DNA from 4 places in the Faecalibacterium sp. PGM34 genome. Region 2 is predicted to be linked to each of the others. Evidence: predicted binding sites of a transcription regulator. Region 2 holds the regulator's gene; each other region holds the start of a gene.
What was found. Region 2 encodes HrcA, which represses chaperone genes, less so after heat shock. Its sites were predicted from a motif close to TGTTAGCACTCNNNNNNNNNGAGTGCTAACA; they were not measured.

Region 1: a site for HrcA is predicted at 5,268-5,298, ahead of ACXPUX_RS12360 (Hsp20/alpha crystallin family protein). Genes of this name have one in related genera too.
Region 3: a site for HrcA is predicted at 5,113-5,143, ahead of clpB (ATP-dependent chaperone ClpB). Genes of this name have one in related genera too.
Region 4: a site for HrcA is predicted at 5,037-5,067, ahead of htpG (molecular chaperone HtpG). Genes of this name have one in related genera too.

Annotation. Positions count from the first base shown of each region.
Region 1 covers NZ_CM136898.1:2,552,451-2,559,674, forward strand. The annotation lists gene ACXPUX_RS12340 (hypothetical protein) at 36-506, opposite strand; gene ACXPUX_RS12345 (M18 family aminopeptidase) at 687-2,003, opposite strand; gene ACXPUX_RS12350 (APC family permease) at 2,075-3,517, opposite strand; gene ACXPUX_RS12355 (GntR family transcriptional regulator) at 3,722-4,399, opposite strand; gene ACXPUX_RS12360 (Hsp20/alpha crystallin family protein) at 4,667-5,131, opposite strand; gene ACXPUX_RS12365 (DUF2500 domain-containing protein) at 5,367-5,753, opposite strand; gene ACXPUX_RS12370 (DUF6054 family protein) at 5,755-6,102, opposite strand; gene ACXPUX_RS12375 (MmcQ/YjbR family DNA-binding protein) at 6,193-6,570, opposite strand; gene ACXPUX_RS12380 (HAD hydrolase family protein) at 6,584-7,224, opposite strand, start outside.
Region 2 covers NZ_CM136898.1:781,465-788,688, forward strand. The annotation lists gene ACXPUX_RS03725 (ECF transporter S component) at 1-614, shown strand, start outside; gene ACXPUX_RS03730 (aminoacetone oxidase family FAD-binding enzyme) at 671-1,921, opposite strand; gene ACXPUX_RS03735 (stage V sporulation T C-terminal domain-containing protein) at 2,078-2,620, shown strand; gene hrcA (heat-inducible transcriptional repressor HrcA) at 3,102-4,175, shown strand; gene ACXPUX_RS03745 (nucleotide exchange factor GrpE) at 4,172-4,789, shown strand; gene dnaK (molecular chaperone DnaK) at 4,891-6,717, shown strand; gene dnaJ (molecular chaperone DnaJ) at 6,877-7,224, shown strand, end outside.
Region 3 covers NZ_CM136898.1:991,382-998,605, forward strand. The annotation lists gene ACXPUX_RS04675 (ABC transporter substrate-binding protein) at 1-109, shown strand, start outside; gene ACXPUX_RS04680 (branched-chain amino acid ABC transporter permease) at 265-1,143, shown strand; gene ACXPUX_RS04685 (branched-chain amino acid ABC transporter permease) at 1,156-2,184, shown strand; gene ACXPUX_RS04690 (ABC transporter ATP-binding protein) at 2,177-3,016, shown strand; gene ACXPUX_RS04695 (ABC transporter ATP-binding protein) at 3,020-3,733, shown strand; gene asnA (aspartate--ammonia ligase) at 3,919-4,932, shown strand; gene clpB (ATP-dependent chaperone ClpB) at 5,301-7,224, shown strand, end outside.
Region 4 covers NZ_CM136898.1:1,865,964-1,873,187, reverse strand. The annotation lists gene ACXPUX_RS08735 (alpha/beta hydrolase) at 1-388, opposite strand, end outside; gene ACXPUX_RS08730 (alpha/beta hydrolase) at 443-1,516, opposite strand; gene ACXPUX_RS08725 (GNAT family N-acetyltransferase) at 1,709-2,227, shown strand; gene ACXPUX_RS08720 (HD domain-containing protein) at 2,430-2,954, opposite strand; gene ACXPUX_RS08715 (hypothetical protein) at 2,995-3,435, opposite strand; gene ACXPUX_RS08710 (alpha/beta hydrolase) at 3,575-4,351, opposite strand; gene ACXPUX_RS08705 (C-GCAxxG-C-C family protein) at 4,352-4,843, opposite strand; gene htpG (molecular chaperone HtpG) at 5,126-7,054, shown strand.

The DNA of each region.
Region 1 (7,224 bases), 1.3 Mb from region 2:
AGCAGATCTTTTGCGTTATGGAAGGAGCTTTACCCTCAGATGGGCATGGTCTGGTAGAACCAGTCCGAAATGGCCTTGCGGGTGTCGGCGAAGAACTTCTTCACCGGGCAGGCGGCATCCCGAGCTTCCTGTTCCAGATCCGTGCCTGCGGGGAAGTTGCGGATGACGGTGTACGCCACCGACTGCGGCGGCAGCGACATCATCACAGCCGGGTCGTGCACCACGCAGATCTGCTCGCCTACCGCAAGGGTAGCGGGGTCGGAGGTGGTTTTTTCGTCATGGTCCTGCCAGACGGTGCTGTCGGTAACGATCATCTGATAGGTCTCCTGCTCTTCCGCAGTCACCAGAATGGACTCCACCTTGCCCTCCACGGTGCGGCTGACGCCCTCTACTACACCATAATAGTAGAGCTTCTTGGAAAACAGCGCCGAAGCAGAGGGCAGCACGCTGACGCTGAGCATCAGCACTGCAAGCAGGCAAAAGAGTGAGCGATAGGTCTTTTTCATAGAAAACCTCCATTTTTTATGTTGCAGCGGAGCGCCCGGCGCTCCCGGATGCCTTATTTTACCACAACTACCGTCGGATTTCTATATCCAGGCTTAACCGGCCACGGAAAATCAGCTTTTATGCAAAAAGGACTGCCGTGCATAGCAGCGCACAGCAGTCCTTTTTATGCTTTTACCGGTTTACTTGCTGATGGAAAGGGTGCCAAAGGCAGTCTCTTCAAAGTGGCTGCTGTACAGCTCCTGCATCAGCTTGATGAGCGAGAGGGTGTCCTCTGCACCGGCGGTCTCGTAGCAGGAGTGCATCGCCAGCTGCGGCAGGCCGATGTCCACACAGTTCATGGACACCTGTGCCATGGCCAGATTGCCCAGCGTGCTGCCGCCTACCTTATCGGAACGGTTTGCAAAGTATTGCAGCGGCACACCGGCGCGGGCAGCCAGCTCCCGGGCGGCGGCAACGCTCATGCCATCGCTGGTGTACTTCTGGCCTGCGTGGGTCTTGATGACCACGCCCTTGTTCATGTAGGTGCAGTTGTTCACATCGGTGTGCTCCGGGTGGTTGGGGTGCACGGCGTGGGCGTTGTCGGCGCTGACCATAAAGCTGGAAGCCACCGCACGGTGGAAGTCCTCGTCGTTGCCGCCAAGGCTCTGGGCAATGCGGTGCAGCACATCGTACAGGAAGGTGGAGGCTGCGCCCTGCTTGGTGCCGGAGCCGACTTCCTCGTTATCAAAGAAGGCCGCCACGCCGATGGAGCGGGCGTTCTTTGCGGTCAGCAGACCTTTCAGGATGCCGTAGACGCACTGCTGGTCGTCCAGACGGCCGCAGGAGATGAACTCCTCGTTGCAGCCCCAGACGGTGGCCTTTTCCCGCACATAGAGGAACAGGTCGCTGCCAAGGATCTGCTCCTCGGACACCTTCAGCTCCTCTGCGATCAGCTTTTTCAGCGCGCCCTCCTCGCAGGCACCGCCCAGCACGGGCAGCATATCCACCTGCTTGTTGAAGGAAGCCTTGTCGTTGACCTCGCGGTTCATGTGGATGGCTACACTGGGGATCATCAGCAGGTCGCGATCCAGCGCCACCAGACGGGATACGATGGCGCCATTCTCCTGCACCAGCACACGCCCCGCCACAGACAGCGGACGGTCCATCCATGTGGCGCAGATCATGCCGCCGTAGCCCTCGGTGTTCAGCTTGGTGTAGTTCTGCCCCATGTGGATCTCGGCGTTCTCCTTGATGCGGAAGCAGGGAGAATCCGTATGGGCGGCGGCAACGTTGAAGCTGTAATTTTCCAGCTGGTCGCCCATGCGGAAGGCGATGATGCTGGATCCATTGCGGCAGACAAAGTAGTCCTTGCCGGGTTCCAGCGCCCACTTGCGGCTTTCCAGCAGTTCTGCAAAGCCTGCTTTCAACAGAATCTCCCGCACTGCGGCGGTGGTGTGGTATGCGGTGGGGTTGCCGTCGATGAAGGACAGCATTTCGCGGACTTCGGATGCGATCATAAAATAAACCTCCTAATTTCCTGAGAAAAGAGCCGGTCAATGCTGACCGGCCCTTTTTAAGCATATTCAGGTTACTTTTTGGCAGCGGTCTGCTCGCGCTTTGCAAGGGCAGGCAGAATGAATCCCAGCACAGTCAGCACCACGGGGGTGATGACGTTCAGTGCAAAGGTGAAGGGGTCCTTATCATACATACCCAGCACGCAGCACACGGCGGTAACGGCAAAGCACCAGCCGCCGAAGAACTTGGCCACGGCCTGATTCTTGACAAAGCGGTACTCGGCGGGGATGGTATCGTAGGCGTTGCGCAGGGCGATGTAGGCAGCAAACACCCACAGGTAGCGCATGGGCATGCACACAGAGTTCAGCTTGGTCAGCTGGCGCAGAACGGCAGCAGCACCGGGCACGAAGGACTGTGCCAGAATGATGGAGCCGGACAGCACAGCCACCATCTTGATGCCGTTGCTGTGCACACCGTGGGCGTTGACCTTGTGCAGAGCCTGCGGGATGAACTGCTTGGTGTGCTCGTTATCCAGCAGCATACGCAGCGGTGCGTCGATGCTCAAAATCAGCACGGCGAGCTGGCTGATGACGTTGCACAGGGCGTAGATGATCATGAACAGATCGCCCACATGGTAGTACTGACCCAGCTTCTGGAAAGCCCAGTAGGAGCTGTTGGCAGCGTAGGCGTTGAAGCTTTCGGCGCTAGCATTGATGATGGCGGGGTCAAACATACGGCTCATAGCCAGCGTGCCCAGAATGGCGCAGGTGACCACCATGACGGCCAGCGTGATCATGCCGCGGGGGAAGCCCTTGCTGGGGTTTTCGACCTTATTGACGTAGGGAGAGATCTTCTCGCAGCCGCCCACAGCGAACACCAGAATGGACAGAGACGTGAAGTAGGTGACGTTGAAGTTGGGGATGAGGCTGCTGAAGCTCAGGTTGGCATGGACGTACTCTGCCGTGGGGTTGATGACCGGGGCAACGAACATCATCAGGATGTACAGCAGGGACATGACGAAGGTGCAGGTGCCTGCGGCAGTCAGCAGCTTTTTCAGGGGGTTCAGACCCAGGCTTGCAATGTAGCAGCCCAGCAGCAGGATGCCGAAGGTAGCCAGCTGGATGTAGCGGGTGGGGAAGGAGTCGTAGGTCTCCGCGTTGCGGAAAACCGCCCAGCTCAGCGCTTTCAAAAAGCCGCTGCCCTTGCTGGCAATGTAGGTGATGTGGCAGGCCCAGTAGGTCCAACCGGCGTAGTAAGCCAGCTTGGCGTTGGTGGTCTGGTGCAGCCAGGAGCTGACGCCGCCGCCCTCGTTTTTAAAGGCAGAGCCCAACTCACCCACCATCAAGGCATAGGGGATGAAGTACAGGGCAAACATGAAGATCCAGCTGAAGATGACCTGCGGACCGTTAAAGTACACAAAGCCGTTGGTGATGTTGCCGAAGCCCCAGACCGTAGAAAAGGCCATGAAGGCAAGGGTAAGCCACGAGATCTTTGTGGCTTTTTCTTTGTTAGACATACGGACAATTCCTCTCTTTCTTCTCCACACAGGGCGGAAGTTCCTGTAAGAAGGCCGAGGTTCCGCATATACTTCGCAATTTTACTAAAATACAGCAGTACTCGACCAATCACTTTGATAGTATAGCATAATTGCAGATTGTAGACAATCTGCAATTTCCATAAAATGATTGGTCAAAATTTAGCCGGTCAGCCAAATTCCCCTTTATTTTGCTGTTTCGTCCGCTGCCTGAACGGCGCTGTTTGCGCTGCGCATCCGTTCCATGGGCTCCATGTAGTGGGCGTAGACGGCGCGGCAGGCAGCCTCGGTGTCGCCGCTTGCCAGCGCCTCGTACAGTTTGGTGTGGATGCCGTTCTGCCGCTGCGCCAGCGTCTCGTGGTTAGAGCCGCTGTTCGCCCCAACAAGCAGGTTGCCGTAGTTCAGGTCGTCCCAGAATTTCAGCAGCCTGGGCAGCCCTGCCCGCTGCACGATGACCGCATGGAAGCGGTTGTCGTTCTCCACGATCTGTGAAAGCTCCCCCGGCCGGACATTGCGCATCTCCTCTAAGATACCGCGCAGGGTGCGCAGATCCTCCTCCGGGAATTTGCAGTCAAAATAGCGCAGCGCCGTCATTTCCAGATTTGCCCGCAGCAGATAGATCTCGTAGGCATCCTCCGGCTTTACCCGGCGCACCGAGCAGCCCACATTGCGTGAATACTCGACCATGCCCTCCTGCTCCAGCTGCCGCAGCGCCTCCCGGATGGGTGCCCGGCTGGAGCCGAACTCCTCGGCCAGCCGCTGCTCTGCCAGCTTTGTGCCCGGCTGCAGCTCCCCGGTAAGGATCTTGCTCCTGATGGCAGAGGTGATACTTTCCCGTAAAGTCTGAAAGGCAAATTCGCCCATGACTTTTATCCCCCTTTTTCCTTCTATACGTTCTTTTTTTGCCGCACGCAGTCCGCAGCCGCTGCCAGTGCAGCCGCAGGCCTGTATTGCGTGTGCCTTATAAGGATACCACGAAACGGTGGAAAAATAAAGTTTTCTGGCAAAAACAGGTACTTTCTCCCCTCTCCGTCATCGAAAGCCTGTACACCAAAAATGCCCCCGGAGGGCTTCTTGCAGCTCTCCGGGGGCATTCTATATACGTTATGCCTTGGCGCACACGGTCGGCATTTACTCGATCTCGATCAGATTCGGGTTCTCAGGCAGAGCCTTCGTCTGCTGCGGGGCGGGCAGCTGGATGTGCAGGACGCCATCCTCGAACTTTGCGTGGATGTCCTCCTTCTTCACTTCGCCCACATAGAAGCTGCGGGCGCAGCTGCCGGAGAAGGTCTCGCGCCGCACATAGCGGCCCTTGTTATCCTTTTCATCGTTAGAGTGGCTGCGCACGGCCTGAATGGTCAGGTAGCCGTCGTTCAGGTCCATCTGAACGTCCTCTTTCTTGCAGCCCGGCAGATCAACGTCCACTTCGTAGCCGTTGTCCGTCTGCTTGACATCGGTCTTCATCATGTTTGCACCGCGCTTACCAAAGGTATCACGAGCCTCACGGTTCATCATACGTTCCAGTGCACCCTCGTTCCAGAACGGATCAAAGAGATCATCAAACAGGTTCTCATGAAAAACAGTCGGCATAAACATAAAACATACCTCCAATCCCGGCGTTCGGGTCGGGTATAAAATTATATTTTGAAGCTCATTGCAAGGGGCTTTCCGGGGAGCCTTGCGGCTCTCCTTTTGCCCTTCCTCCTGAGCACGCCACTGTTATAACACGATTTTTTAGCACTGTCAAGCGCAGAGTGCTAAAATTCATAAAAGAATAATACTTTTGTCACAGCTTCTGCGATTTCTTTAAAAATACTGCGCAACAGCGTGTTTAATTTCGTTCAAACCCCAGATAGCGCGTACCCTGAAAGCTCAGCCTTCCGGTGTCGCCTTCTGCCAGCTGGCCGTATTCTGTGCCGCTCAGCCGCAGCTCCATGCGGTCGCCGCTTTCCACCTGAAAGGTCACATAATAGGTAGTAGCGCTCGTGCTGGTATAGCCGTGGGCGCCGGTCATGTCCCCTGCATTGGCGGTGTGATGGCGGGAAACGTTCATCCGCTTGGCCACCACAGTAGCCGGGACGGTAAGGCGCGGGGACGCATTATTTTTGCGCCATGTGCGCAAATTGCCCACCACGGTAAACAGCATCATGCCCAGCACAAACAGAAACACCAGCGGGAACAGGATGCTGAAAAGCGCGTCAAACCCACTATAAAACATTTTACCCCTCCAAAATTTCTTCCAGCAGCTGCTTTACATCCTCCAGAAAAGCGTCCTCGCCGAGGGTGTTCATTTTAAAGAACACCGCCTGACTGCCGCCCGCTGCAATGGCCGACAGTCGGATAGGCTCGTCCCCGTTCTGGAACAAGGTCAGCGTCAGGCTGAGACGGTTACCGCCCACCACGCTGTACCGCTCAAACACCCGCACGCTGCACCGGGCGCTGCCGTCCTTGAAGTCGCTGCCGGCTTCCAGCTCTGCCGACCAGCTGCTGTCCGGGATGGCGTGTTCCAGCTTGCGGAGCAGGGTGTCGAAGTTCTGGTTGCGGATGGTCTTTTCAAAAATAGCCATAGCTTCCTCCTTTTGCAAAATGCAGTCCTTTACCCTGAATACGAATGAGAGCGGGCATCAATTGCAGCGCCCGCTCTTATTTTGCTGCGGTCAAGCGTTCTTTTTTCGCAGCTTGGGTGCAGTGGCGGTGTAGCTCATGTCCAGCACCAGACGGAGCTTATCCTCCGGGGCGCTGCCGTCCAGCGCAGCGGTGATCCAATTTTCCTTGTTCATGTGGTAGGCCGGGTAAAAGCCCGGCTCTGCCCGCAGAGAGCCTATGAGGATGGGGTCACATTTCAGGTTCACGATATCCACCGGCTGCTGCCCGGGCAACCCCAGCTTGCTTTTGGGTACGGTAGTGACCAGCGCAAACCACTTGCGGTTTGCCGCGTGACGGAACACCGCCGACTCCGGGGTGTCCATCCACGGGTAGTCCGGCTCTACACTGTAAGTATCAAAAATGAGCTGTTCCAGTCCCTTGCGGTTCATTGGCTCGCCCCCTTTACGGCTGCTGTGCCAGCAGCTGCGCCAGCACATCCTCCGGGCGTGGGGTGTGGTTTTTGTATTTTGCCCGCAGCGGAGCGGCGGCGTTATCCATAATGTAGGGCACGCCCACCACGTCCAGCATGGTCTCGTCGTTGTAGTTGTCGCCAAAGGCCATGACCTGTGCGGGGTCGATGCCAAGGGTGCGGCACACACACTGCACCCCGATGCCCTTGTTGGCAAAGGTGGTATCGATCCAGAGCGGCCCCGCCACGGCGCAGTTCGCCTGCTTCCAGCGGGGCACAAAGCGCTCCACATAGTTCTCCACGCCCTCGTGCAGGTACACCGACACCTTGGTGATGTCCTCCGGCACCTCGGCGGGGCTGTGGATGATCTGGTAGTGGTTGCCCACGAACTGCACCCGCTGCAGCATCCCAAGGCCGCGCTCCATCAGGTAGGCGGTGTTCTGGCCGGAGAGCATCACCTCGCCCTGTCCCTCGCTGCGCGTCCACATATCGTTGGCGATCTCCTCTGCCAGCGCCCGCGGCATGGGATTTTTGGCGATGCACTGTTCTTCTTTAAAGATAGTGCCGCCGTTTTCGCAGATAAACACGCAGCAGTCTGCCACCGGTGCAAAAAGCTTGCGCAGGCTGGTATACT
Region 2 (7,224 bases):
TGATCCTGTTTTTCAGTGTGCTGTACAAGCGCCGCTTTACGGTGCACGAGCTGGCGCTTACCGGCGTGATGGCTGCGCTGAGCTTAGTGGCCTACCTGTTCTTCCGCATCCCGTTCTACGGCGGCTCCTCGTTCCATCTGGGCAACACCTTTACCGCCCTGACGGCGCTGCTGCTGGACGGCGTGTCCGGCGGTCTGGCGGGTGCCATCGGTCTGGCACTGGCAGATATCCTTGCCGGTGACCCGGGCTACGCCATTACCACCTTCGTGCTCAAGTTCATCATCGGCATCACCTGCGGTGCCGTGGCACATAAGGTGTTCAAGCTGCGGGATCAGGATCGTCACAGCGCCGGGTATCTGGTCAAGGTGATCGTTTCTGCGGGTTCCGGCCTGTTGCTGAACGTGTTCACCGACCCCTTCCTTGGCTACTTCCGCAACGTGTACATCTTTGGTCAGGACTACACCGTGGCACAGGCGCTGACCAAGATCGCCGGCGGCGTGACCTTTGTGAATAGTGTGGCTTCCACTGCCTGCGCCGTGGTGCTGTATCTGGCACTGCGCCCTGCACTGGAGCGTGCAAAGCTGCTTTCCAAGGGCGAGAATAAGGCCGCCTGATTTAGATAAAAAAGGGACGAGGAAAAGCCCGCGGGCTTTTCCTCGTCCCTTTTTTATTACCGTTTTCGGCTGCAAAGGTGCTTTGCGGCGTCCCGCCCGGCGGCAAGGCCGCTGCCGAACGCCCAGTGCAGGTTGAAGCCGCCGCAGCTGCCGGCGCAGTCCAGCGTTTCGCCCACAAAGTACAGCCCCGGACAGCCCTTGAACTGGAAGGTCGGTTCCACCTCGGTCAGGGCAAGCCCGCCGCCGGTGGTCTGCGCCTGCCGCCAGCCGCAGGGGGTAAGCCCCTCGAACCGCCAGTGCTTGGCGGTGTGGGCAAGCTTCTGCCAGCTGCCTGCGGGCAGGGCGCGGGGGGCGGCGTCCGGCAGGGCGGCGGCAGCCCAGAGGGCGCGGCCCAGCTTGCCGTGCAAAAGCCCCAGCCAGAACGCTGCCGCCGTGTCCTCGGCAAGCAGCGGCGCACGCGCCGCAAACAGGGCGGCAAGCTCTGTCTCCGGCACAGCGGGGAACAAATCAAGTTCCACCGCCGGGTGCTTCGGGCTGCGCCCGGGGGCAAGCAGGCCGGACAGCTGCATGATGCAGATGCCGGAAAGCCCGTAGTCGGTAAACTGCACTTCGCCCATTTCTTCAGCCAATACCCGGTCGCCGTCCAGCAGCCGGGCAGCGGCCTTGGCGCGGATACCCGCAAGGCTCTTGTTCGGCTTTGCGCATTGCAGGGCGGTCAGGCAGGGGTAGAGCGGGCGCATCTGCCCGCCGCAGTCGGCGGCAAAGCGGGTGCCGAAGCCGTCCGTGCCGAACTGCGGCCCGGCGGCGCCGCCCATGGCGCAGATAACGGCATCTGCCCGCAGGCTTTCGGTGCCGCCCTCGGCGTTCGTAAACTGCACGGCGTAGCCGCCCTTGCTCTGCCGCAGGGTGCATACCGTGCAGCCGGTGCGCAGCTGTACGTTATGCCGCTGCAAATGCAGCTCCAGCAGCGCCAGCACGTCTGCCGCCTGATTGGAATAGGGGTACACCCGCCCGGCTTCATCGGTGCGGGTGTACAGCCCCAGCTGCTCAAACCACGCCAGCGGCGCGGCGGCATCCACCGCCACCAGCAAGGGCCGCAGCGCGGCGGGGTCGGCGGTGAAGTACTTTTCCGGCGCGATGGCGGTGTTGTCCAGATTGCAGCGGCCGTTGCCGGTAGCCAGCAGCTTTTTGCCCGCCTTGGGGTTGCGCTCCAGCACTGTGACGCGGGCAGCGGGCGCGGCCTGTGCAGCCGCCAGCGCAGCGGCCAGTCCGGCGGCACCGCCGCCCAGAATAAGGATGTGTGCCATGCGGACACCTGCTTTCTTTGGGTTTATTCCTATTTATTGTAGCAGAACCCCGCCCGGAACGCAATGCGGCGGGCAAAGCAAAAAATCCGCTGCCGGTATAATTTGCCGCCGCTGACAGATACTACATACAAAGGAAACTGCAAGGAGGGCAAAATAATGAAAGCAACCGGTATCGTGCGCCGCATCGACGAGCTTGGCAGGGTGGTGATCCCCAAGGAGATCCGCCGCACCCAGCGCATCCGGCGGGGCGACCCGCTGGAGATCTTTACCACCGGCGACGGGGAGGTGATCTTTAAAAAGTATTCGCCCATGGGCGAGGTGAACGCCCTTGCCGCCCAGCTGGCCGAGGTGCTCAGCCGCCAGTTTGCGCTGACCGCCTTTGTGTGCGACAGGGACCGCATTCTGGCGGTCAGCGGCAGCGGGCGGCGGGAGCTGACCGACCGCAGCATCAGCCAGCCGCTGGAAAAGCTGATGGAAGCCCGCAAGCCCTACCAGAGCCCCGGCGCACCGGAAAAGACCCTGCTGCCCTGTGAGGGTACACCCCGGGTGCTGCTATGCGCCGCACCGGTGCTGACGGGCGGGGACGTGACCGGCGCGGTGGGCTTACTGACCGAGGACCGCACCGCCTGCCCGGAGGACGCCCAGTGCAAGGCGGTGGCGGTGGCAGCGGCCTTTCTGGCAAAGCAGATGGAGGAATAAGGCGGGACGATCTGGAATGCGCACCGCGCTGCTTTGCGCATAAAAAGCGGAAAGAATATTTTTATTGGTAGTTCCGAAACGCCTGCGGGCGTTTCGGAACTACTTTTTCACGGAAGGGGGCTCGCCCTCTCCGTCTGCTCCCGCTGGTCGCATCCACACTCCCCCTTTTGTCGCTGCGCGACATCTTCCCCCGGAGCGGGGGAAGACTTTCCTCAAAGGGAGAGGCAAGAGCACTGCCGGAAACTTTTTCATTATGCCTAATACTTTAGTGTCGAACCTTACGGCTTGGCTCTCCCTTTGGGAGAGCTGGCGCGGGAGCGCCTGAGAGGGCGCACACCCCCCTTTATGACAGAATTATGAATCTTTATAAACATTTTTGCAAAGCACTTGACAGCAGGGCAAAAACGATTATAATGGTCTTAGCACTCAGGAACAAGGAGTGCTAAACAAACAAAAGCGATACAAAAAGGAGGCAGGCGCTATGACGATGGATGCACGCAAGCAACGGGTCTTGCAGGCGATCGTGGCGCTGTATGGCCTTGAGGGCGAGCCGGTGGGCAGCAGCGTGCTGGCAAACTACTTTGATATGGCAGTGTCCAGCGCAACGCTGCGCAACGAGATGGCGGCGCTGACAAAGCTGGGCCTGCTGGAGCAGCCCCACACCAGCGCAGGGCGTGTGCCCAGCGCCAAGGGCTACCGGTATTATCTGGATAATCTGCTGACCGATGATCAGCCGCTGGACCGCGTTACCCGCGCCCGGGTGGATGCGGTGTTCGCCAGCCTTGACCACGAGCCGGAAAAGCTGGCACAGGGCGCTGCCAAGGCGCTGGCCGCCATCAGCGGCTGCACCGCCGCCGTCAGCACCCCCTGCGCCGAGGATCTGTGCATCGCCCATTACGAGGTGGTGCAGGTGGGCCGCAGCGCAGCTGCTGTGCTGGCTGTGACCACCGCCGGTTACGTCCGCACCCGGGTGGCGCGGGTACGCACCGGGCTTTCCCGGGAAAATGCAGCTGCCCTTGCGGCGCTGCTCAACCGCAACCTTACCTTTGTGGCACCGGTGGATCTTTCCACCCGGATGCTCAGCGAGCTGTGCAGCCAGATCGCACCGGAGCTTGTGCCGGTGGTCAGCGCCGCAGCCGCAATTTTGCAGGACAGCGTAAAGCCCCATGTATTTCTGGGCGGCGAGCAGCACCTGCTGGACTGGCCGCAGCTGGATGGCCGGGTGGGTGATATCCTTACCCTGCTGAATGACGAGGAACAGGCCGCAAGCCTGATCGCACCCCCGGAAAACCGCAGCGAAAGCGTGCTGCTGGGCGAGGATCTGGAACCGCAGATCCCCGGGCTGTGCATCGTGAGCGACCGGTATCTGGTAGGCGGCGGGCTGTGGGGCTCCATTGCCCTGATCGGCCCCACCCGGATGCCCTTCCAGAAGCTGATGCCCCTGCTGCACGAGTTTGCAGACCAGCTGGGCGAGGGCATGAGCGGCAAACGAAAAGACACCCCGCAGGCTGCCGTACCACGGCGGACTGTGATCTATAAGGAGGATCTGGAATGAGCGAAGAAGCAAAGAACACGGTGCCCGAGACCGAGCAGCCGGAAACTGCCCCCGAGGAAAAGACCGCTGCCGCAGCGCCCGAACAGGCTGCTGCCGAAGCTGACACCGAAGAGGACAAGAAGAAGGACGGCGGCTGGTTCAACAAGAAGGCCCGGGAGATGGAAGCCGTTAAGGCAAAGCTGGATGCAGCGGAAAAGAACGCCGCACAGGCCAAGGATCAGCTGCTGCGCATGGCTGCCGAGTACGACAACTACCGCAAGCGCTCCACCCGCGAGGCCGACCAGAAGTTTGGCGACGGTGTTTCCCACGCAGTGGAAAAGATCATCCCCATTCTGGATACGCTGGACATGGCAGCCAACGCCCCCACCACCGATGAGAATTACAAAAAGGGCGTGGTCATGACGCTGGATAAGGCGGCAAAGGCACTGGAAGCCCTCCATGTGGAGGAGATCGAGGTGCTGGGCAAGCCCTTTGACCCCAACCTTATGAGTGCTGTGCAGCAGATCCCCGCCCCGGACGGGCAGGAGAGCGGCACGGTGGTCACCGTTTTCCAGAAGGGTTACAAGCTGGGTGACAAGATCATCCGCCATGCAACCGTTGTGGTGGCCGAATAAACAAGCCGAACCTCCCGCAAGGGAGTTTGCAATAACATCCGCTTGACATCATCATAAGCATCATATAAACAAGATTTGTTTTTTCGAGAGGAGACTTCATTATGAGTAAGATTATTGGTATCGACCTTGGTACTACCAACAGCTGCGTAGCTGTTATGGAGGGCGGCGAGCCTGTTGTTATCGCCAACTCTGAGGGCGCCCGCACCACCCCGTCCGTTGTCGGCTTCACCAAGACCGGCGACCGTCTGGTAGGTCAGGTTGCAAAGCGTCAGGCTATCACCAACCCCGACAACACCGTTTCTTCCATCAAGCGTCAGATGGGCACCGACCACAAGGTGACCCTGAACGGCAAGGAGTACACTCCCCAGCAGGTCAGCGCTATGATCCTGCAGAAGCTGAAGGCTGACGCCGAGGCTTATCTGGGCGAGACCGTCACCGAGGCTGTCATCACTGTGCCTGCCTACTTCAACGACAGCCAGCGTCAGGCCACCAAGGACGCAGGCACCATTGCCGGCCTGAACGTCCGCCGTATCATCAACGAGCCCACCGCAGCTGCTTTGGCTTACGGTGTGGATAAAGAGGACGACCAGAAGGTCATGGTCTACGATCTGGGCGGCGGCACCTTCGATGTGTCCATCATTGAGATGGGCGACGGCGTTACCGAGGTTCTGGCCACCAACGGCGATACCCATCTGGGCGGCGATGACTTCGACCAGCGCATCATCGACTGGATGGCAGACGCCTTCCAGACCGAGAACGGCATCGACCTGCGCAAGGACAAGATGGCTGCACAGCGCTTGAAGGAAGCTGCCGAGAAGGCTAAGATCGAGCTGTCCAGCGCAATGAGCAGCCAGATCAACCTGCCCTTCATCACCGCCGATGCTACCGGCCCCAAGCACCTGGATATGACCCTGACCCGCGCAAAGTTCAACGAGCTGACCGCTGATCTGGTGGATCGTACCATGACCCCCGTGCGCAAGGCTCTGCAGGATGCAGGTCTGCGCGCTTCCGACCTGAAGAAGGTCCTGATGGTCGGTGGTTCCACCCGTATCCCCGCTGTCTACGATGCAGTGAAGAAGGAACTGAACTGCGAGCCCTTCAAGGGCATCAACCCCGATGAGTGCGTGGCTGTCGGTGCTGCTATTCAGGGCGGCGTTCTGAACGGCGAGAAGAAGGGTCTGCTGCTGCTGGATGTCACCCCGCTGAGCCTCGGCATTGAGACGCTGGGCGGCGTGTGCACCAAGATCATCGACCGCAACACCACCATCCCCACCCACAAGAGCCAGGTGTTCTCCACCGCAGCCGACAACCAGCCCTCTGTTGAGGTCAACGTGCTGCAGGGCGAGCGTGAGTTTGCCCGCGACAACAAGAGTCTGGGTGTGTTCCATCTGGACGGCATTGCTCCGGCTCCCCGTGGCGTGCCTCAGATCGAAGTTACCTTCGATATCGATGCCAACGGCATCGTGAAGGTCAGCGCTAAGGATCTGGGCACCGGCAAGGAGCAGAACATCACCATCACTGCTTCTACCAATATGTCCAAGGAGGACATCGACAAGGCTGTGAAGGAAGCTGAGCAGTTTGCTGCCGACGATAAGAAGAAGCGTGAAGAGGTCGATATCCGCAACGGTGCCGACCAGATGGTGTTCCAGACCGAGAAGATGCTGAAGGAGAACGGCGACAAGCTGCCCGCAGACGTGAAGAGCGATGCCGAGGCAAAGCTTGCTGACCTCAAGACCGCTGTCCAGTCCGGCAACGTGGACGACATCAAGGCAAAGCAGGAAGCCCTGAGCCAGGTGTTCGAGAAGATGTATCAGGCAGCCGCTGCCGCACAGCAGGCCGCCGGTGCACAGCCCGGTGCTGACGCAGGCGCAGCCAATGAAAAGCCCAACGATGACGGCGTTGTGGATGCCGACTTCAAGGAAGTCTAAGTCTGACACAAAGCGCTGCGTCCGGCCAAACCGGCGGGCACACGCGCAATAGAGCAAAAGCCGCTCCGGTTTAGGCCGGGGCGGCTCTTGCTGGTTTATAGAGTGAGGAACCGACCGGGGCGTTACCCGGGGAGGGCGTTCCCGGAGAGGTGAGTGGATATGGCACAGGAAAAGCGTGATTATTACGAAGTGCTGGGGGTATCCAAGGGCGCAAGCGATGCCGAGATCAAAAAGGCATACCGCAAGCTTGCCATGAAGTACCACCCGGACTATAACCCCGGCGATAAGGACGCCGAGGCAAAGTTCAAGGAGATCAACGAGGCAAACGAGGTGCTTTCGGACCCGAAAAAGCGCCAGCTGTACGACCAGTACGGCTTTGCCGGTGTTGACCCCACCTACGCAGCACAGAACGGCGGCGGCCCCGGCGGCTTTGGCGGTTTTGGCGGCGACGGTGTGGACTTGGGCGACATCTTTGGCGATATCTTCGGCGGTGGCTTTGGCGGCTTC
Region 3 (7,224 bases), 210 kb from region 2:
CGAGGGCATCACCGGCACCTTTACCTTCGACGAGCACCACAACCCCATCAAGAGCACTGCCATCCTGACCTACGTGGACGGCAAGCCCGAGCTGAAGGAAATGTTCTGATCCGCGCAGCTCCATCCACCGGTGATGGAGCCGCCCGCACAGAGCAAACCCCATGACTTTTTTGGAGAACGCCGGAACAGCTTTTTTCTGGTCAGGCGTTCTCCGTTTTTTATATCAAAAAGTGTAAACGCCGCAAAGAAAGGAAGTATCCAACCATGACAGTGTTCTTTAGCCAGCTGATCAACGGCTTGTCCCTTGGCAGCATCTATGCACTGATCGCACTGGGCTACAGCATGGTGTACGGCATTATCCTGCTGCTGAACTTTGCCCACGGCGATGTCATCATGGTGGGCGCATACATGTCGTGGTTCGTCATGAACCAGCTGGGTCTCGGCCCGGTCACCGCCGTGTGCGCCACCATCATCACCTGTACGCTGCTGGGTGTGGTGATCGAAAAGATCGCCTACACCCCCCTGCGCAGCGCACCCCGCATCTCGCTGCTGATCACCGCCATTGGTGTCTCCTTCTTTCTGGAGTACACGGCAGAGCTGATCCTCGGCTCGGGTGCAAAGGTGATCCCCGCCTACTATACCAACCAGACCTTCCGTCTGGGCAAGGTGCCGCTGGGTCTTACCTCCATCATCACGCTGGTGGTCACCGTGCTGTCCATGCTGGTGCTCACCTTTCTGGTGCAAAAGACCAAGCTTGGCAAGGCTATGCGCGCCGTCTCGGAGGATATGGACGCTGCCCGCCTGATGGGCATCAATGTCAACAGCACGATCTCCTTCACCTTTGCCGTGGGCTCGGCGCTGGCAGGCATCGGCAGCGTGCTGTACTGCTGCTCCTACCCGCAGGCTACCCCCACCATGGGCTCTATGCTGGGTCTGAAGGCCTTTGTTGCCGCCGTGCTGGGCGGCATCGGCTCCATTCCGGGCGCTATGGTCGGCGGCATTGCCATCGGCCTGTGCGAGTGCTTTGTTTCTGCCATCGGCCTTTCCGCATGGAAGGACGCTGTTACGTTTGCAATTCTGATCATCGTGCTGCTGGTCAAGCCCACGGGCTTCCTTGGCCGCAAGGTGCAGGAAAAGGTGTAAGGGGGCATAACGATGAATACCAAACGCAAGACCCTCAAAATGCCCGTGCGCTACCTGATGAATCTGGTGCTGGTGGGGCTGCTGTTCGTGGGACTTTCCTATGTGACCGGCAATATGCTGTCCACCTACCAGAATAAGGTGCTGCTGACCGTGGGCATCAACATCATTTTGGCTGTCTCGCTGAACGTTGCCACCGGTTATCTGGGGCAGCTGCCGCTGGGTCACGCCGGTTTTATGGCGGTAGGCGCCTACGCCTGCGCCCTGTTCACCAAATCCTCGGGCCTGCCCAAGGGCGTGGCTTTTGCCATCGGTCTGGTGCTTGCATGGGTGATCGCCGGGCTGTTCGGGGTGCTCATCGGCATCCCTGCCCTGCGCCTGACCGGCGACTATCTGGCCATCCTGACGCTGGGCTTTGGCGAGATCATCCGCATCACCTTGAACAACATTGATGATGTGCTGGGCTTCAAGTTGTTCTATGGCTCCAAGGGCCTGAAGAACATCCCCAAGTATTCCAACTTTATCAATGTGTTCCTGTGCGTGGTCATCACCTGCTTCCTCATCCACGCCATGATGAAGAGCCGCCACGGCCGTGCCGTGCTGGCCATCCGCGACAATGAGATCGCCGCCGAGAGCTGCGGCATCCAGACCACCTATTATAAGGTGATGGCCTTTGCCTTCTCCGCTGCCTTTGCAGGCTTGGCGGGCGGCCTGTACGCCTGCTACATCGGCGTGCTGAACCCCTCCACCTTCGGCTTTATGAAGTCCATTGAGATTCTGGTCATGGTGGTGCTGGGCGGCATGGGCTCCATGCTGGGCTCCATCCTGTCCGCTACCGTGCTGACCATCCTGCCCGAGGCCACCCGCAGCTTTGACAGCTACCGCATGGTGGTCTACTCGCTGGTGCTGGTGCTGATGATGATTTTCCGCCCGGGCGGACTGCTGGGCAGCTACGATTTCTCCCTGAGCCGCATCGTGGAAAAGGCCATGAATGGCGAACTGTTCCGCAAACATACCAAAAAGGAGGCCGCTGACCATGAGTGAGTTCCAGACCAGACTGCACAGTGTGCCCTCCGGCGGTTTTCTGACCGACCGCGACAAGGACAAAAAGCCCATTCTGGACGTGCGTGAGCTGGGCATCGACTTCGGCGGTCTGACCGCCGTGGACAACTTTAACCTGATGATCGGCCGCAACGAGATCGCCGGTCTGATCGGCCCCAACGGCGCAGGCAAGACCACCGTGTTCAACCTGCTCACCAACGTCTACCAGCCCACCCGCGGCTCCATCCTGATCGATGGCATGCCCACCGCCGGGAAAAAGACCTATCAGGTCAACCGCATGGGCGTGGCGCGTACCTTCCAGAACATCCGCCTGTTCAAGGAGCTGAGCGTCATTGACAACATCAAGGTGGGTCTGCACGAGTCCATGAAGTATAATCTGGCGTCCTCTCTGCTGCGGATGCCGAACTACTGGAAAGAGGAAAAGCAGTGCACCGAGCGTGCGCTGGAGCTGCTGGATATCTTCCACATGGCAGACCTTGCCAACGCACAGGCCGGCAGCCTGCCCTACGGCGCACAGCGCCGCTTGGAGATCATGCGCGCACTGGCCACCGGCCAGAAGCTTCTGCTGCTGGACGAGCCTGCCGCCGGTATGAACCCCTCCGAGACGGCGGAGCTGACCGAGACCATCCGCCGCATCCGCGACGAGTTCAACATTGCCGTGCTGCTCATCGAGCACGACATGAGCCTTGTCATGGGCATCTGCGAGGGCATTGCGGTGCTGAACTTCGGCCGCATCATCGCCAAGGGCACCCCGGACGAGATCCGCAATAACCCGCAGGTCATCGAGGCCTATCTGGGCAAAAAGGAGGGCTGAGCCATGGCTGATACATTACTGAAGGTGGACGGCATCAACGTCTACTACGGCAACATCCACGCCGTAAAGGATATCTCCTTCACCGTCAACGCGGGCGAGATCGTCACCCTGATCGGCGCCAACGGCGCGGGCAAATCCACCACCCTGAAAACCATTTCCGGCCTTTTGAAGCCCCGCACCGGCGATGTGCTGTACAAGGGCAAAAGCATCAAGGGCGTGCGCGCCCACAAGATCGTGGAAAGCGGCCTTGCACAGGTGCCGGAGGGACGCCATGTGTTTTTGCACATGACGGTGGACGAGAACCTTGATATGGGCGCTTACACCCAGCCCGCTTCCACCATCGCCGCCAACAAGGAAAAGGTGTTCACCCTGTTCCCCCGCCTGAAGGAGCGCCGCAAGCAGCTGGCGGGCACCATGTCCGGCGGCGAGCAGCAGATGCTGGCCATGGGGCGTGCGCTCATGAGCAACGCTTCCATGCTGATGCTGGACGAGCCCTCCATGGGTCTTTCGCCGCTGCTGGTGCAGGAGATCTTTGACATCATCCGCGACATCCACAAGGAGGGTATGACCATCCTGCTGGTGGAGCAGAACGCGCAGATGGCGCTTTCGGTGGCCGACCGCGCCTATGTGCTGGAGACCGGCCGCGTGGTCATGGACGGCACCGGTGCCGAGCTGCTGACCAACGAGCGCGTCCGCAGCGCCTATCTGGGCGGGTAAACGGAAAAATAGTTTGATTTGCAGTTCCGAAACGCCCATGGGCGTTTCGGAACTGCTTTTTCCTGCTATCGCTTTACTTTCGTAAAAAATTGTGCCATAATGGGTGCAGTATTCCGGCTTTGCAAAAGCCACGCCCCGGCTCGGGAAAGCGGGGCGCAAACCACACAGAATGAGGGGTAAACGTTATGAGCAAGATCATCATCCCGGCAAACTACACACCCGCGCTGAACCTGTACGACACCCAGCGCGCTATCGGCACGGTGAAGCGGCTGTTCGCCGATACCCTGTGCGCCACGCTCAACCTGTACCGCGTGTCCGCACCGCTGTTTCTGGAGGCTTCCACCGGCCTGAATGACGACCTGAACGGCGTGGAGCGCAAGGTGACCTTTGACATCAAGGACAGCGGCACCGAGGCACAGGTAGTGCAGTCGTTGGCAAAGTGGAAGCGGCAGGCGCTGAAGGACTACGATTTCCGCGTGGGCAAGGGCCTGTACTGCGACATGAACGCCATCCGCCGGGACGAGGAGCTGGACAACCTCCACTCGGTCTATGTGGATCAGTGGGACTGGGAAAAGATCATCACGGTGGAGGACCGCAACGAGACCTACCTGAAAAACGTGGTGCGCTGCATCGTGTCTGCGGTGTGCGCCACCGAGATGAACCTGCACGCCATGTTCCCCCAGCTGCAGGAACTGCCCCTGCACACCCCCAACGTGACCTTTGTCACCACACAGGAGCTGGAGGACAAGTACCCCGATCTGACCCCGAAGGAGCGGGAGAACGCCTTTGTCAAGGAGAACGGCACCACCTTCCTGATGAAGATCGGTGCACCCCTGCGCAGTGGCAAGCCCCACGACGGCCGCGCCCCGGACTATGACGACTGGGATCTGAACGGCGATTTGCTGTTCTGGAACGACCCGCTGCAGTGCAGCTACGAGCTGAGCAGCATGGGCATCCGCGTCAGCCCGGAAAGCATGGACAGGCAGCTGACCATGGCGGGCTGCGACGACCGCCGCACCCTGCCTTTCCACAAGGCAGTGCTGGCTGGCGAGCTGCCCTACACCATCGGCGGCGGCATCGGCCAGAGCCGCCTGTGCATGCTGCTGCTGGGCAGTGTCCACATTGGTGAGGTGCAGGCCAGCGTCTGGGACAAGGCCACCCGCGAGGCCTGCGCCAAGGCCGGTATCCCGCTGCTGTAAGCGGAACGTTTCTTCGGCGGAAAATATGTTTGATTTGAAATACAGCCAAGCCTGCGGGCTTGGCTGTATTTTGTTTTCATGGGTGGTTCAGATACACCCTAAAATAAAAAGCATGGTTTTGCGTCTATTCTGCAAACTTTTTGTGAACCCTATTGACAAAGTAGGTGGATAGGAGTATATTTTTAGCAGTCGAGCAGATAGAGTGCTAAAAACAAAACAAATCGCCCCGCAGGAGGTGCGCAAGACCATGAAGAAGAACATCTATACATTTCAATCACGGCTCTGCCGCCGCCGGGCGCGGAGCTGTTAGCACAGAACTTGTCCGTCCGCTAAAATGAACCTTCCGGTATGAATGGAGGCTTGACTTTATGAATACCAATCAATATACCCAAAAGACCCTTGAGGCTTTACAGGCAGCCCAGCAGCTGGCTGTGGAGTACCAGCACAACGCACTGGAACCCGCCCACCTGCTGCACGCACTGGCTGCGCAGGAAAACGGCCTGATCCCCCAGCTGCTGCAAAAGCTGAACGTTGACCCCGGCAGCTTTGCCGCCGCCGTGGCGGAAAAGCTTTCCGCACTGCCCCGGGTGTCCGGCTCCGGCCGTGACCCCGATAAGGTCTATATCTCGCAGGCCACCGATAAGGTGCTCAGCGCCGCCGCCCGCGAGGCCAAGGCTATGAAGGATGACTTCATCAGCGTGGAGCACCTGTTCCTTGGCCTGCTGGACGAGCAGGATCAGACCACCAGCGAGCTGTTCCGCGCCTTCAACCTGAAAAAAGACGCCTTTTTGCAGCAGCTTACCGCCGTGCGCGGCAACCAGCGGGTGACCACCGATAACCCGGAGGACACCTACAACGCATTGCAGAAGTACGGTCAGGATCTGGTGGAGCTTGCCCGCAAGCAGAAGCTGGATCCCGTCATTGGCCGTGATCAGGAGATCCGCAATGTGATCCGAATCCTGTCCCGTAAGACCAAAAACAACCCCTGCCTCATCGGCGAGCCCGGCGTTGGTAAAACCGCCATCGCCGAGGGTCTGGCGCAGCGGATCGTGCGCGGCGATGTGCCCGAAAACCTGAAAGACCGCACCGTGTTCAGCTTGGACATGGGCGCTCTGGTGGCAGGTGCAAAGTACCGCGGCGAGTTTGAGGAGCGCTTGAAGAGCGTACTGAACGAGGTGAAGAAGAGCGAGGGCAAGATCATCCTCTTCATCGATGAGCTGCACACCATCGTGGGTGCCGGTAAGACCGACGGCGCTATGGACGCAGGCAACCTGCTCAAGCCCATGCTGGCGCGGGGCGAGCTGCACTGCATCGGCGCGACCACGTTGGACGAGTACCGCCAGTATATCGAAAAAGACCCCGCACTGGAGCGCCGGTTCCAGCCGGTGCAGGTGGATGAGCCTACCGTGGAGGATACCATCTCCATTCTGCGCGGCTTGAAGGAGCGATATGAGGTGTTCCACGGCGTAAAGATCAACGACAACGCCCTGATCGCCGCTGCTACCCTTTCCGACCGCTATATCACCGACCGCTTCCTGCCGGATAAGGCCATCGACCTTGTGGATGAGGCCTGCGCCATGATCAAGACCGAGATGGACAGTATGCCCAGCGAGATGGACGATCTGGCACACCGCATCACCCAGCTGCAGATCGAGCAGGTGAGCCTGAAAAAAGAGACCGATGCCCTGAGCCAGAGCCGTTTGAAGGATCTGGAAAAGGAGCTTGCCGAGCTGCAGGATAAGTTCCGCAGCATGAAGGCAAAGTGGGAGAACGAGAAGAACGCCATCAGCAAGGTGCAGACCCTGCGCGAGCAGATCGAGCAGACCAATGCCGCCATCGAGAAAGCCCAGCGCGAGTACGACCTGAACAAGGCCGCCGAGCTGAAGTACGGCAAGCTGCCCCAGCTGCAAAAGCAGCTGGCCGAAGAGGAAAAGGTGGCTGCCGCCAAAAAGGAGGACAGCCTGCTGCGTGACCGCGTGACCGACGAGGAAATCGCCCGCATCGTGGCACGCTGGACCGGCATCCCGGTAGAAAAGCTGGTGGAGGGTGAGCGCGAGAAGCTGCTGCATCTGGACGATGTGCTGCATCAGCGGGTCATCGGTCAGGACGAGGCCGTGACCAAGGTGAGCGAGGCTATCCTGCGCAGCCGCGCCGGTATCGCCAACCCCAACCGCCCCATCGGCAGCTTCCTGTTCCTTGGCCCCACCGGCGTCGGCAAGACCGAGCTTGCCAAGGCGCTGGCACAGGCCTTGTTTGACGACGAGCGCAACATGGTGCGTATCGATATGACCG
Region 4 (7,224 bases), 1.1 Mb from region 2:
TGGGCATCTCTGCCGGATAATAGAACAGCTGCACACAGCCCAGACTGGAATTCTGTTCGATCTCCTCCGGGGTGTAGACCTGATAGGTAACCTTGACGCCCTTGTTATAGTTATCAATGATAAAGTTTAGTGCAGCAATGCCGGATTCCCGGTCGGTGTCGCCAAAATAGTCGTGCAGGGTCTTGTTTTTCCAGCGTGCCACCATCAGCGGCGTCATCTCGCGGCAATATGTATAATAGCCGGTTCCTTGAATCGCCGGGTTTGCGCGCAGCTGTGCCATCGTAGTTTCCGCAGTAACATGGGGTGCGATTTCTGCGCCAAAGGCAGGCAGCGCCGCGCAAAGAACAAACCATACCATACACAGCAGCGCATGTACAGTTTTTCTCATAGTTCCTCCACAGCTGGCAATGTGCCTGATGCACCGCCAATTTCTTACCATTGATCAGGCGGCAGTCTGCTGCTCCCAGAATTCAATTGCCTGCTGCACCCACCCTTCTGCATCGGTGCCGCGGGCAGTACCGATGGCATGCGGTGCATTTTCAAACACAAGGCATTTATAGGTAACGCCAGAAGCTTCCAGCGCCCGTTGCAGTGCTGGCCCCTGCAAAGAAAATCCCATTCGCTTCATATATACGTCGTTTTTTCCATACCAGAAAAAGACGGGCGTGTAATTTTCATTTACCACATCTGAAATATTAGTCCAATAATAGCGCCAGCTCAGTGCCGCAGGGTCAATTACCAGATGGTACACTGGTTTGACCTCTGCAAAATTATTAATGGGATAGCCCAAAAGCAATGCTGCCGGCTGCGGGACACCAAATGCCTGGTAACCAAATTCGGGGGAATCCGAACCGATCAACCCCACGATCTGCCCTCCGGAAGAAAACCCGACCAGTGCATAATCATCTGGCTGCACATCAAACTGCGCAGCATGATCGATCACATAACGCACTGCATTTCCGACATCCCACACTGGCGCATTATCCGTTGCTTCCATAAAGGAACGGTAGCGTAACACAAACACGGCATAGCCCGCTTCATGCAGCTGCCACGCCATAGAGCCGCCCTCTCCCAATTCCGAGGTCGTAGGCCCGCCGTTGCCCGGCACAACAATTGCAAACCTGGCATTACTCGTATCCGCCGGAAAGTAGTACAACTGCACCATGCCCAGCTGCACATTTTCTGCGATTTCTTCTGGGCTGTACACCTGCCATGTGACCTGCACGCCCTTGTTATAGTTTTCAATTACAAGGTTCATCGCGCTTACTACATCCTGCGCTTCCGGCGCACCCACATACGACTCGATCGTAGTGTCCATCCAGCGGGTATCCTTTTCTGACCATTCATTGCAGTATGTATAGTATCCCGACCCCTTGATGCTTGAATGCTCACGCAGTTCCCTCATCGTAGTCTGCACAGTGATATTCGGCTCACCCAATTCTGCACCAAAAGCAGGCATTGTCATTCCAAACAACAGGCATCCCATGCACAGCAGCATACAAATTGCTTTCTTCATACGTCCTCCGTCCGGGCATATAACGTTCATCTCTGCATCCCGATGCTTTTATTGTATCACAAATGGGTGAGATGTCAAAGCAATTTCTGTGCAGTCCGCTTCTTGTACCGCCCGGCAAATTCTGCTATACTGGAATTTATCCGGGAGTGGAAAGAGAATGCGGGCAATTTTCGGCCCGCCGAGGATGAAAGTATGGACAAGATCATCATCCGGCCTATGACGCCGGAGGACTGGAGCGCGGTCTCCAGAATCTATGTTGAGGGCATCGCTACGGAATACGCCACTTTCCAGACCGAATGCCCACCCTATACCGCGTGGGACGCTTCCCACACAAAGGAGTGCCGCTTGGTCATCCTTTCCGGCGGGGTGCTGGCGGGGTGGTGCGCCTTGCACCGGGTAGACCCCCGCTGGTGCTACCGTGGCGTAGCCGAGGTAAGCATCTATGTAGGCGAACAGTTCCGGGGGCACGGGCTGGGCTTTCGGCTTTTGAGCGCCCTGTGTGCTGCTGCCGAAAAGGCCGGGTACTGGACGCTGCAATCCACCGTTTTACAGGATAACGCCGCCAGCCGTGCCCTGCACGCCAAGTGCGGTTTCCGGCTGGTGGGACGCCGGGAACGCATTGCACGGGACTGCCACGGCCGCTGGCTGGACACCTACCTGATGGAGCGCCGCGCTGCCGCAGACGAACCGGAGGGGTTCAAAAAGCTATAACCAGCCGCTTGGTGCAGGCTAACGATTGGATATGGTCTCCGCTGCGCTCTGACCATTTTTAGCGGAATGATTATTTTATTTGTAGGCCGGGAAAATCTGCGGATTTTCCCGGCCTACCTCTTCACGAAGCAGGAGCGTAAAGCAGAAGGAGCCGCTGCACTTTTTGGGTGCAGCGGCTCCTGTTATTTGCAATGATTCGATTTTACCACTCGTCGTATTCGCCGTCGGCGTTTTTGGCGGCAGCCACACGGCTGCGCTTGAACATGCTTTCCACCACAGCGCAGTATTTATCGGCAAGGCAGACGATGATCGCCTCGCGGCAGCTGGGCACATGACGGAAGGTCAGCGGCCACATGTGACTGGAAATGATGCTCTGTTCCTTTTTGGTGATATGGAACACTTTTTCTGCATTGACGCAGGCGCAGCCTGGGTGAGAGAAGCCGTGCATCTCGAACAGGCGGCGGATGCCGTGGAAGGTACCCTTTTTGTGCCAGTCATACAGGTAAAAATCGTGAAGGAAAGCACCGACAGCCAGCGAGGTCTCGTCTGCACCCAGATGCAGGCGGTGATTCAGCCAGCAGCTGACCAGCACCACATTCTTGCAGTGCTGATAGGTGGTAACGTCCCCATGCTGGATGAACTCCCGCATCTGCTGCACCTTGGGGTTTTGATCGTATTTTTCCAAAATGGCATAAAGCTGTTCACGTTCCGTAACAGAAAGCTGCATGAGCAAAATTTCCTTTCAACTCAATACGTTAACGTTTGTTTCAGGAGCGGAGCTGCACCGGGTTGGAATTGCCGAAGTTTTCGGCCTTGGACGGGTTTGCCCGCTTGAGGGTCAGGTCTACCAGATACTGCTTGCCATCGCCCAGTTCTTCCAGCTGGGCAAGCTTTGCATTGGCAGAAGCTTCGTCCGGGTACCACTGGATGAGGAAGAAGTTTTCCGCTTCCACTCCGTAGTACAGCCAGAAGCCGTCTGCCCGCAGCAGATCGTCCAGATGATCCACCTCTTCGCCGTCCGGCAGGCCAAGACCTTCCTCTGCATAGAGATTTTCCGGCTCTACCTGCAGCATCTCAATGACCTGAATGGAGCTTTGCAGATACTCGTCCTGCGAGGTGCTCTTATCCGAGCGCTCCCAGCCGGTGAGAAATGCCTGCATAAGCAGATCGCGCACCTTGATGCGCGGCAGTGTGGGATCCATAACCATTTTTGTTTCCTTCTTTCGTGGTTTTTATCCCCGTTGGACAGTATACGGCATACACCTGTGCAAGTCAACGGTTTATTTGTGAATTTTTTGTAGGTATGACTAAAATTTACACACGCTTTTCCTGTTTCAGTCGGTTATCTCAAGCGTGGAAGGAAAAGGTATCGTTCAGCCATTCCACCGCAAGCTGCACCCAGCAGTGGCGGTGGGCACTGTCGGCGTCCACCTCCGGGGTGGAGATGCTGGTGCCGTGGCAGCCCTTTTCAAACAGGTGCGCTTCACACGGCACGCCTGCCTTGTGCAGGGCGCTGAGCAGCAGCAGGGTGTTTTCCACCGGGACAGTTTCGTCCTCCATGGTATGCCAGACGAACACCGGTGGTGTGGCGGGGGTGATCTTATCCTCCAGCGTAAAGCGCTGGTGGGCGGCAACATCCTGCGTGCCTGTCAGCTGCACAAAGCTGTCCCTGTGGGCGTATTCTCCGGCGGTGACCACCGGGTAGGCCAGCAGCAGGGCGTTGGGCCGCGGCTGGTCTGCCATGTCGGGGATCTCCCACACTGCACCGGACAGTGCCAGATGCCCGCCGGCAGAAAAGCCGCACAAAGCGATCTGATCCGGCAAAATATTCCACTGTTCTGCGTGCTGCCGCACAAGGCCGATGGCCTGTGCCAGCTGCCGCATGGGCAGCGCATCCCGGGCGCTGTCCCCTACTGCGTAGTGCAGTACCGCCGTGTGGTAGCCAGCTGCCGCAAATTGCAGCGCTACGGGGTCGCCCTCGCGGGGGCTGACGTGGGTATAGCCGCCGCCGGGCACCACCAGCACCAGCGGGCGCTGCCGGAAATGCGGCATAGCCTCCACGCTCTCCCGCAGGTAGAGCGTCAGCGTACCGCCGCCAGTCAGTTTCAGTTGCTCAAGTTGCATTTACGTATCCTCCTTATAAAAGCCGTGCCGCCCCTCCGGGTGGGCTGCTATAAATTCTGCGCACAAGTCGGCGCATAGACGGCACAGTTCCGGGCAGGGGCGCTTTTTATAATAGTCTGCGGTGCGTTCCTCTGCTGCCGTGCCTCCGGTAGGGGCAGCGCCCGCCTTTGCCAGCAGTTCCCGGCATATAATGCTGCCGCCGCCATTGCGGGTGCGGTACTGCTCTGCTGCCTGCTGCACCAGTGCATACATCCGGGATTTATCCTTGGGGTCGGCGGGGTCGGCATAGACCATGCTCAGCACGGTCACCACGCCGCAGAACGCCCCGCACACCTCCCGCATCCGGCCAATACCTGCGCCAAACCCTGCGGAAAGGCGCAGCGCCATCTCCTCGGTCAGGCCAAGCTGGGGTGCAAACGCCGCCACTACGCTCTGACTGCAATTGTAGCCCTTTAAGAACCATGCGTAGGCGGCATCGCCCTGTTTTGACATTTTCTCACATCCTTCCGGCATACTCACTCCATTATAGCACAGTCTGCGCAAAAGTGAGAACGCTTTTCAGGAAAAATTTCGCCCTTTATATAAGATACGATCCCGGCGCGCCGTTTCGTGCACCGGGGCAGCAAATCTTTTTACTTTTTTAACTTTTTATGAAAAGCCTTGATTTTCCCTGCAAGTCGTTGTATATTAGCACTCAGAAGTTATGAGTGCTAAGCATTCCGGTGGTTTGCCGGGCGCGGCGCACCAAATATGTGATAAAAGAGGTTTTGTATTATGGCCAAGAAAGAATTTCAGGCAGAGAGCAAAAAACTGATGGACATGATGATCAACTCCATTTATACCAATAAGGAAATCTTCCTGCGCGAGCTGATCTCCAACGCTTCGGACGCCATCGACAAGCTGTACTATAAGAGCCTGACCGACACCTCCGTGGGCATGAACAAGGGCGATTTCCGTATCCTCATCACCCGTGATAAGGAAAACCGCATCCTGACCGTGGAGGATAACGGCATCGGTATGACCAAGGAAGAGCTGGAGCAGAATCTGGGCACCATTGCCCACTCCGGTTCTCTGGATTTCAAGAAGGACAACAAGGACGAGAACATTGATATCATCGGCCAGTTCGGCGTGGGCTTCTACTCCGCCTTTATGGTGGCCGATAAACTGACCGTTATCTCCAAGGCTTATGGCTCGGACGAGGCGTGGCAGTGGGAGTCCTCCGGTGTGGATGGCTACGAGATGACCCCTGCTCAGAAGGACACTGTGGGCACCCAGATCATTCTGCACATCAAGCCGGATACTGACACCGAGAAATACGATAACTTCTTGGATGAATATGGCATTGTGGCTATCGTGAAGAAGTACAGCGATTATGTGCGCTACCCCATCCAGATGGAGCGTGAAAAGAGCCGTCAGAAGCCGGAACCGGACCCCAAGCCCGAGGACTATAAGCCGGAGTGGGAGACCTACACCGAGCTGGAGACCCTGAACAGCATGATCCCCATCTGGAAAAAGCAGAAGAGCGAAGTGACCGATGAGGAGTACAACAGCTTCTACAAGGATAAGTTCGGCGATTATGCCGACCCCGCCCGGGTCATCGTGAGCCGCACCGAGGGCACTGCCAACTACAACGCCCTGCTGTTCGTGCCCAGCCACCGCCCCTACGATTTCTACACCAAGGACTACGAGAAGGGTCTGGCTCTGTACGCTTCCGGCGTGCTCATTATGGAAAAGTGCGCCGACCTGCTGCCGGATTACTTCAGCTTTGTCAAGGGTATCGTGGACAGTCAGGATCTGAGCCTGAACATCAGCCGTGAGATGCTGCAGAAGGACAGCCAGCTGAAGCTGATCCACAACGCACTGGAAAAGAAGATCAAGAACGAGCTGCACGCCATGCTGAACAACGACCGTGCAAAGTACGAGGAGTTCTGGAAGGAGTTCGGCCGTCAGATCAAGTTCGGTGCTTACTCTGACTACGGCATGCACGCCGAGCTGCTGCGCGACCTGCTGCTGTTCTGGTCTGCTAAGGAGCAGAAGATGGTCACTCTGCAGGAGTACATCGACAAGATGCCCGCCGAGCAGAAGTACATCTACTTCGCCGCAGGCGATTCCACCGACCGTCTGGCAAAGCTGCCCTCCGCAGAGCTGGTGCTGGACAAGGGCTTTGACGTGCTGCTGCTGACCGAGGACGTGGACGAGTTCTGCCTGCAGATCCTGCACAGCTACCCCCGCAAGGATGCTGAGGGCAAGGACGCCACTGTGGAGTTCAAGAACGTGAACAGCGGCGATCTGGGTCTGGAATCCGAAGAGGAGAAGAAGGCCGCCGAGGATGCCACTGCCGAGAACAAGGCTCTGTTCGATGCCATGAAGGACGCGCTGAACGGCAAGGTGAAGGAAGTCAAGGTCTCTACCCGCCTGAAGGATCACCCCGTCTGCCTGAGCGCTGACGGCCCGCTGTCCATTGAGATGGAAAAGGTGCTGTCCAAGCAGCCCGGCAGCGAGGACGTGAAGAGCGACAAGGTACTGGAACTGAACGTGAACCACCCCGTGTTTGCTGCCCTGAAGGCCGCACAGGAGGCCGGTGACACCGAGAAGCTGAACAAGTACAGTGCTCTGCTGTACGCACAGGCACAGCTGATCGAGGGTCTGCCCGTGGATGACCCCGCCGCTTACGCCGAGGCCGTTTGCAGCCTGATGAAGTAAGCTTTTATGGAGAAGCCGCTGTTGCATTTGCACAGCGGCTTCTTTTTTGCGTCAACGATTTTTAATTTTGCGTTTGTCACGGTCTGCGAACCGCTCCAAGCGCATTTTCACGAGAACATAAATAACCCCTTAACAAAAAGGCCGCGCTCCGCTATAATAGAGTGGAACAC